3 regions of the Streptomyces sp. cmx-4-9 genome follow, and region 2 is predicted to be linked to each of the others. Evidence: riboswitches for the same ligand, from Rfam matches in the RefSeq annotation. Region 2 holds a riboswitch; each other region holds the start of a gene.
What was found. Region 2 has a riboswitch for thiamine pyrophosphate ahead of thiO (glycine oxidase ThiO). Riboswitches for the same ligand answer to the same signal wherever they lie in the genome.

Region 1: it holds a riboswitch for thiamine pyrophosphate, as region 2 does, so the genes downstream of both, ACLJTM_RS02510 (thiamine ABC transporter substrate binding subunit) here and thiO (glycine oxidase ThiO) in region 2, are expected to answer to the same signal.
Region 3: it holds a riboswitch for thiamine pyrophosphate, as region 2 does, so the genes downstream of both, thiC (phosphomethylpyrimidine synthase ThiC) here and thiO (glycine oxidase ThiO) in region 2, are expected to answer to the same signal.

What each region holds. Positions count from the first base shown of each region.
Region 1 covers NZ_JAEBEE010000001.1:524,083-526,342, forward strand. Annotated here, with positions in the region: gene ACLJTM_RS02510 (thiamine ABC transporter substrate binding subunit) at 1-875, opposite strand, end outside; TPP riboswitch at 962-1,068, opposite strand; gene rlmN (23S rRNA (adenine(2503)-C(2))-methyltransferase RlmN) at 1,120-2,232, opposite strand.
Region 2 covers NZ_JAEBEE010000008.1:201,724-203,983, reverse strand. Annotated here, with positions in the region: gene ACLJTM_RS25105 (NAD(P)/FAD-dependent oxidoreductase) at 1-1,104, opposite strand, end outside; TPP riboswitch at 1,204-1,316, shown strand; gene thiO (glycine oxidase ThiO) at 1,314-2,260, shown strand, end outside.
Region 3 covers NZ_JAEBEE010000003.1:461,129-463,388, reverse strand. Annotated here, with positions in the region: gene thiC (phosphomethylpyrimidine synthase ThiC) at 1-1,422, opposite strand, end outside; TPP riboswitch at 1,417-1,561, opposite strand; gene ACLJTM_RS13020 (YibE/F family protein) at 1,634-2,260, shown strand, end outside.

The sequences.
Region 1 (2,260 bases), on a different contig from region 2:
CCCTTGAGCAGGCCCGCGAACTCGATCTGGCGGAAGCAGGTGCCGGTGGCCACGCCCGTCGGCGCCTCGGCCGGCTGCGGCTCCCCGTAGAGCACCTCCACCGGCGGGCTGCTGGCGTAGGAGACCACCAGCGGCCGGTCGGCCTTGGCCTTCCTGCCGCCCGCGGAGCCGGAGAACCGCTCGTTGTAGGCCTGCTCCCAGCCGTCGACGACCTCGACCCCGTTGGCCTGGAGCTTGCTCCACCAGTCCTTCCAGCCTCCCCCGGAGGCCTCCCCGTCGCCGTACTTGCCGACGGAGGCGAGCAGGAAGCCGAGGCCCGGCGAGGAGGTCGCGGCGTTCTCGGTGACCAGCAGGTTCTTGTACTCCGGCTTGACCAGGTCGTCCAGCGTCTGCGGCGGGGCGAGCTTCTTCTCGGCGAAGTAGGCCTTGTCGTAGTTCACGCAGATGTCACCGGAGTCGACCGGGGTGACCCGGTGCTCCTTGTCCAGCTGGAACTCCGGCTTGACCTGGTCCAGGCCCTTGGCCTCGTACGGCGTGAAGATGCCGTTGTCGAGAGCGCGGGAGAGCAGGGTGTTGTCGACGCCGAAGAACACGTCCCCGCGCGGGGAGCCCTTGGTGAGGATCTCCTGGTTGAGCGCGGCTCCCGCGTCGCCGGACTTCAGCACCTTGACGGTGTAGCCGCTCTGCTGCTCGAACTCCTTCAGGACCGCTTCGGTCACGTTGAAGGAGTCGTGCGAGACGAGGGTGACCGTCGTGGACTTCGGGGCGTCGCCCCCGGCCTGCGAGGCGTCCTCGGCCTTGCCGCAGGCGCTGAGCGTGGTGACGCCCAGCGCGGCGGCGAGCGCAGCGCCCGCGATCTTCTTGGTGGTGCTCACTGGTGAATTCCTCCTGGGATGTCCAGGAGAAGACGCGGCCCTGCCCGGCGCTCTCTGCGAGCGGACGCCGGGCAGGGCGCAACAGCTTGAGTGAATGACCGAACTTCCTACCCCGAATGACCGGGGCGAGGTTCAGAGGGTCTGCGGTGACGGACCGCACTCTCAGCGCTGTGGCGCTCCCCTGTCGGAATATGAAATTGGTTCGGCCACAGGGTACCCCCGCGGCCGAATACCGATCACCGCACTAGCGCTCCGAGGCCGCGAGCTGGCCGCACGCGCCGTCGATCTCCTGGCCGCGGGTGTCCCGTACGGTCACGGGCACCCCGTGCCGGGCGATGGCCTCGACGAAGGCCTTCTCGTCCTCGGGCCGCGAGGCGGTCCACTTCGAGCCGGGCGTCGGGTTCAGCGGGATCAGATTGACGTGCACGCGCTTGCCCTTGAGCAGCTTGCCGAGCAGGTCGCCGCGCCAGGCCTGGTCGTTGATGTCGCGGATCAGCGCGTACTCGATGGAGATCCGTCGGCCGGACTTCTCCGCGTACTCCCAGGCCGCACCGAGGACCTCGCGGACGTTCCACCGCGTGTTCACGGGCACCAGGGTGTCGCGCAGCTCGTCGTCGGGCGCGTGCAGCGAGACCGCGAGGCGGCACTTGAAGCCCTCGTCGGCGAACCGCAGCATGGCCGGCACCAGGCCGACGGTGGAGACGGTGATGCCGCGCTGCGACAGGCCCAGGCCGTCGGGCTCCGGGTCGGTGAGGCGGCGGATGGCGCCGACGACGCGGTTGTAGTTGGCGAGCGGCTCGCCCATGCCCATGAAGACGATGTTCGACAGGCGGGCCGGACCGCCGGGGACCTCGCCGTCGCGCAGGGCGCGCATGCCGTCGACGATCTGGTGGACGATCTCGGCGGTGGACAGGTTGCGGTCCAGGCCGGCCTGGCCGGTGGCGCAGAACGGGCAGTTCATGCCGCAGCCGGCCTGCGAGGAGATGCACATGGTGACCCGGTCGGGGTAGCGCATCAGCACGGACTCGACGAGCGTGCCGTCGTGCAGTTTCCACAGGGTCTTGCGGGTGGTGTCGTCGTCGCAGCTGATGTGCCGGATGACGTTCATCAGGTCCGGCAGGAGCTCCTCGCGGAGCTTCTCGCGGGAGGCCGCGGGGATGTCCGTCCACTCGGCCGGGTCGTGCGCGTAGCGCGCGAAGTAGTGCTGGGAGAGCTGCTTGGCCCGGAACGGCTTCTCACCGATCGCGGCGACCGCCTCGCGGCGCTCCTCGGGAGTGAGGTCGGCGAGGTGCCGGGGAGGCTTCTTGGCTCCGCGCGGGGCGACGAAGGTGAGCTCTCCCGGAACAGGGCGGGCCATGGCAGGTACTCCTTGTAAGACGAAAGGC
Region 2 (2,260 bases):
GCGGGGGCGGCCGACGGCCAGCACCGCGACCAGGGCGCCGCCCCGCAGCCAGCACACCGACCAGGCGTCCTGGTCCGGGTCGCCCCGCCACAGCAGGGTGTCCGCTCCGGCGTGGTGCCCGGCGTACTGGACGAAGCGGCCGAACTGCTCCGACCAGAAGTACGGCACCGGGTCGTAGGCCGCGGCCGCCTCCCCCGCCAGGATGTTGGCCGCCACGGTGCGCGGGCCCTGGAGGGCGTTGTCCCAGTGGTGCACGAGCAGCCGCGTGCCGTAGCGGGCCGAGGGGAAGGAGGCGCAGTCGCCGACGGCGTACACCCCGGGCAGCGAGGTCTGCAGGTGGGCGTCGGCGGTGACGGAGCCGTCGGGGCCGAGTGCGACACCCGTGCCGGCCAGCCAGGCGGTGGCGGGCCGGGCCCCGATGCCGACGACCACGGCGCCGGCCTCCAGCTCCCGGCCGTCGGCGAGCAGCACCCGGCCCTGCGCGGTCCCGGCGACCCGCGCACCGGTGATCAGCTCGGCGCCGGCCTGTGCGTACCAGCGGCCCATCGGCTCGGCGACCTCGGCGGGCAGCGCGCCCGGCAGGACCCGGTCGGCCGCCTCGACCACGGTCACCGCGCAGCCCGCCGCGCGGGCCGCGGTGGCGAACTCGGCGCCGATCCAGCCGGCCCCGACCACCACGACGCGGGGCGCGGCCGCCAGGACGGGGCGCAGCCGCGCCGCGTCGTCCAGGGTGCGCAGCAGGTGGACGCCGGGGACGCCTTCGGTGCCGGGCAGGACCAGGGGCCGGGCGCCGGTGGCCAGGACGAGCGCCCCGTACGGGACCGGGCCCGCCCCGGTGTCCAGCTCGCGGGCCGCGGCGCGCAGTCCGGTGACCTCGGTGCCGAGCCGCAGCCCGATGCCCAGGCCCTCGAAGTCCACGTCGAAGGCGGAGTCCTCGGCCTTGCCCAGCAGCACCGCCTTGGAGAGCGGCGGCCGGTCGTAGGGCTGGTGGGGCTCGGCGCCCAGCAGGGTCACGGGGCCCTCGAAGCCCTGCTCGCGCAGGGCGACGGCCGTCTGTACGCCGGCCATTCCGGCGCCGACGACGACCACGCCGTTCTGAGTCATTTCCGTCTGCTCGTTCACCCGGCCACCCTAATCATCTGATGAGCCGTCAGGAACAGGTGCCGCCTTACCCGCCGCGGACGGCGGGGTTAGTCTGGCCACCGTACCTATCGCGGGAGTCCGGACGCACCGGGCTGAGAGGGAGGCTGGCCGGCCTCCGACCGTACGAACCTGATCCGGGTCATGCCGGCGAAGGGAGGGGCTGGACGCCCATGCACGCATCTCGAAGGACAGCTTCCGACGTCCTCGTCATCGGAGGCGGGATCATCGGCCTGGTCACGGCCTGGCAGGCCGCCCGGCGGGGCCTCGCCGCCGTACTCGCCGACCCGGCCCCCGGGGGCGGCGCCGCCCAGGTCGCCGCCGGCATGCTCGCCCCCGTCACCGAACTGCACTACGGCGAGGAGGCCCTGCTCGCCCTGGGCCTGGCCTCGGCGGAGCGCTATCCGGAGTTCGCCGCCGAACTCGCCGAGGCCAGCGGCGGCCTGGACATCGGCTACCGGGCCTGCGGCACCCTCGCCGTGGCGCTGGACTCCGACGACCGCCTCCACCTGCGGGAGCTGCACGCCCTGCAGCGCCGCTGCGGTCTGGACTCCCAGTGGCTCACCGGCCGCGAGTGCCGCCGCCTGGAGCCCATGCTCGCGCCGGGGGTCCGGGGCGGGCTGCGCGTCGACGGCGACCACCAGGTCGATCCGCGGCGCCTGGCGGCCGCCCTGCTGGCCGCCTGCGAGCGCGCCGGGGTGGTGGTCCACCGGGCGCGGGCGGAGCGGCTGCTGGTCATCGCCGACCGGGCGGCGGGCGCGGTGCTGGACGACGGCACGGAGCTCGGCGCCGACCAGGTGGTCCTGGCGGGGGGCTCGCTGAGCGGGCGGCTGGCGGGGGTACCGGCGCAGGCCGTGGCCCCCGTACGGCCGGTCAAGGGGCAGGTCCTGCGGCTCACGGTGCCGGCGGCCTGCGCGCCGTTCCTGTCGCGGACCGTCCGCGCGGTGGTCCGCGGCAGCCACGTCTACCTGGTCCCGCGGGAGAACGGCGAACTGGTCATCGGGGCCACCAGCGAGGAACTCGGCTGGGACACCACGGTCACCGCGGGCGGGGTCTACGAACTCCTGCGCGACGCCCACGAACTGGTCCCCGGCATCACCGAACTCCCGCTCACCGAGAC
Region 3 (2,260 bases), on a different contig from region 2:
GCCGGTCTTCACGTCGTCGCGGTTGGGCAGGCCCAGGTGCTCCTTGGGCGTCACGTAGCAGAGCACCGCGGTACCCCACCAGGCGATCATCGCTGCGCCGATGCCCGAGGTGATGTGGTCGTACGCCGGCGCGACGTCCGTGGTCAGCGGGCCGAGCGTGTAGAACGGCGCCTCTTCGCAGATCTCCTGCTGTAGGTCGATGTTCTCCTTGATCTTGTGCATCGGGACGTGGCCCGGGCCCTCGATCATCGTCTGGACGTTGTGGCGCTTGGCGATGGTGTTCAGCTCGCCCAGCGTCTTCAGCTCGGCGAACTGCGCCTCGTCGTTGGCGTCCGCGATGGAACCGGGGCGCAGGCCGTCGCCCAGCGAGTAGGTGACGTCGTACGTCGCCAGGATGTCGCAGAGCTCCTCGAAGTTCGTGTAGAGGAAGTTCTCCTGGTGGTGCGCCAGGCACCAGGCAGCCATGATCGAGCCGCCGCGGGAGACGATGCCCGTCTTGCGGCGGGCGGTCAGCGGCACGTACGGCAGCAGCACGCCGGCGTGGACCGTCATGTAGTCGACGCCCTGCTCGGCCTGCTCGATGACCGTGTCCTTGTAGATCTCCCAGGTCAGGTCCTCGGCGCGGCCGTCGACCTTTTCCAGGGCCTGGTAGAGCGGCACGGTGCCGATCGGGACCGGGGAGTTGCGCAGGACCCACTCGCGGGTGGTGTGGATGTTGCGGCCCGTCGAGAGGTCCATGACCGTGTCGGCGCCCCACTTGGTCGCCCAGGTCATCTTGTCGACCTCCTCCTCGATGGAGGAGGTGACCGCGGAGTTGCCGATGTTGGCGTTGACCTTCACCAGGAAACGCTTGCCGATGATCATCGGCTCGATCTCCGGGTGGTTCACGTTCGCCGGAAGCACCGCGCGGCCCGCGGCGATCTCCTCACGGACGACCTCGGGGGAGACGTTCTCGCGGATCGCGACGTACTCCATCTCCGGGGTGATCTCACCGCGGCGGGCGTACGCGAGCTGCGTGACGGCGGCGCCACCGCGGCCCCGCCGGGGCTGCCGGGGCCGGCCCGGGAAGACGGCGTCGAGGTTCTTGAGGCCACCGCGCGGCGAGGTGTGCTTGATGCCGTCGTCCTCGGGGCGGGCGGGGCGGCCCGCGTACTCCTCGGTGTCGCCGCGGCTGATGATCCAGTTCTCGCGCAGCGGGGCGAGGCCCCGGCGCACGTCCGTCTCGATCCGGGGGTCGGTGTACGGCCCGGACGTGTCGTAGAGCGTCACGTCCTTGCCGTTGGTGAGGTGGACCTGGCGGACCGGCACCCGGAGGTCGGGCCGGGAGCCCGCGAGGTACCCCTTGTGCCAGCCCGGCTGGCGCTCGGTACCGCCGTCGGCGTCCTGGCTGACGGCAGGCGTGCGTGCGTCCTGAATGGTCATGAGACCTGATCTCCCTACGCCGGCATTACCCGGTAACAGGTTCGGCGGTCGACGCAGCCTCTTCCCGTACGCGTTCTTGACCGCGTACGGTGATCAGCGCCCTCTCAGCCCGGTGCTCCGAGCTCCCGCGTTGTGCAAAGGTGCCCCCACGCTAGCGTCATCTGTGGCGTGCTGAACAGTGGGCTCCCTCATCTCTTGCGATGATCGGTTGGTGACGTCATCGCCGCAGCCCCCCACCCTGCCCTCTGACCGCCCTGACCCCACGGGCCACGCGCACGCCGGTCATGGACACGCCTCCGGCCATGGCCACAGCCACAGCCATGGCCCGGCGGCGCCCGTCTCCAAGCACCTGCGCAAGGTCATCGCGGCGGTGCTGATCCCCTTCGCGACGGCCGTGTTCGTCGGCATGGCGGTGCTGTGGCCCGGCGGCGCCCCCGCCCACGAGCGCAGCGGTGTCGGTTTCGACCGCCAGACGCAGCAGGGCAAGGTGGTCTCGCTCCAGCAGGTCGACTGCAAGTCCGTGAACGCCTCGCAGGTGCCGGCCACCGGGGACACCTCCACCCCGCAGGGCCGCGAGGCGCAGGCCGCCGAGACGGGCGAGTGCAAGAAGGCCACCGTCGAGGTCGGTTCCGGCCCCGACAAGGGCCGCACCTTCGTCGAGATCGTTCAGCCGGGCGCACCACGGCAGTTGGAGAACGGCCAGGAGGTGGTGGTCGCCTACGCCCCCGACGCTCCCCGCGACCTGCAGTACTCCGTGGTCGACGTGAACCGCAAGATGCCGATGGCCCTGCTGGCCGGCATCTTCGCGGTGGCGGTGGTCCTCGTCGGCCGGATGCGC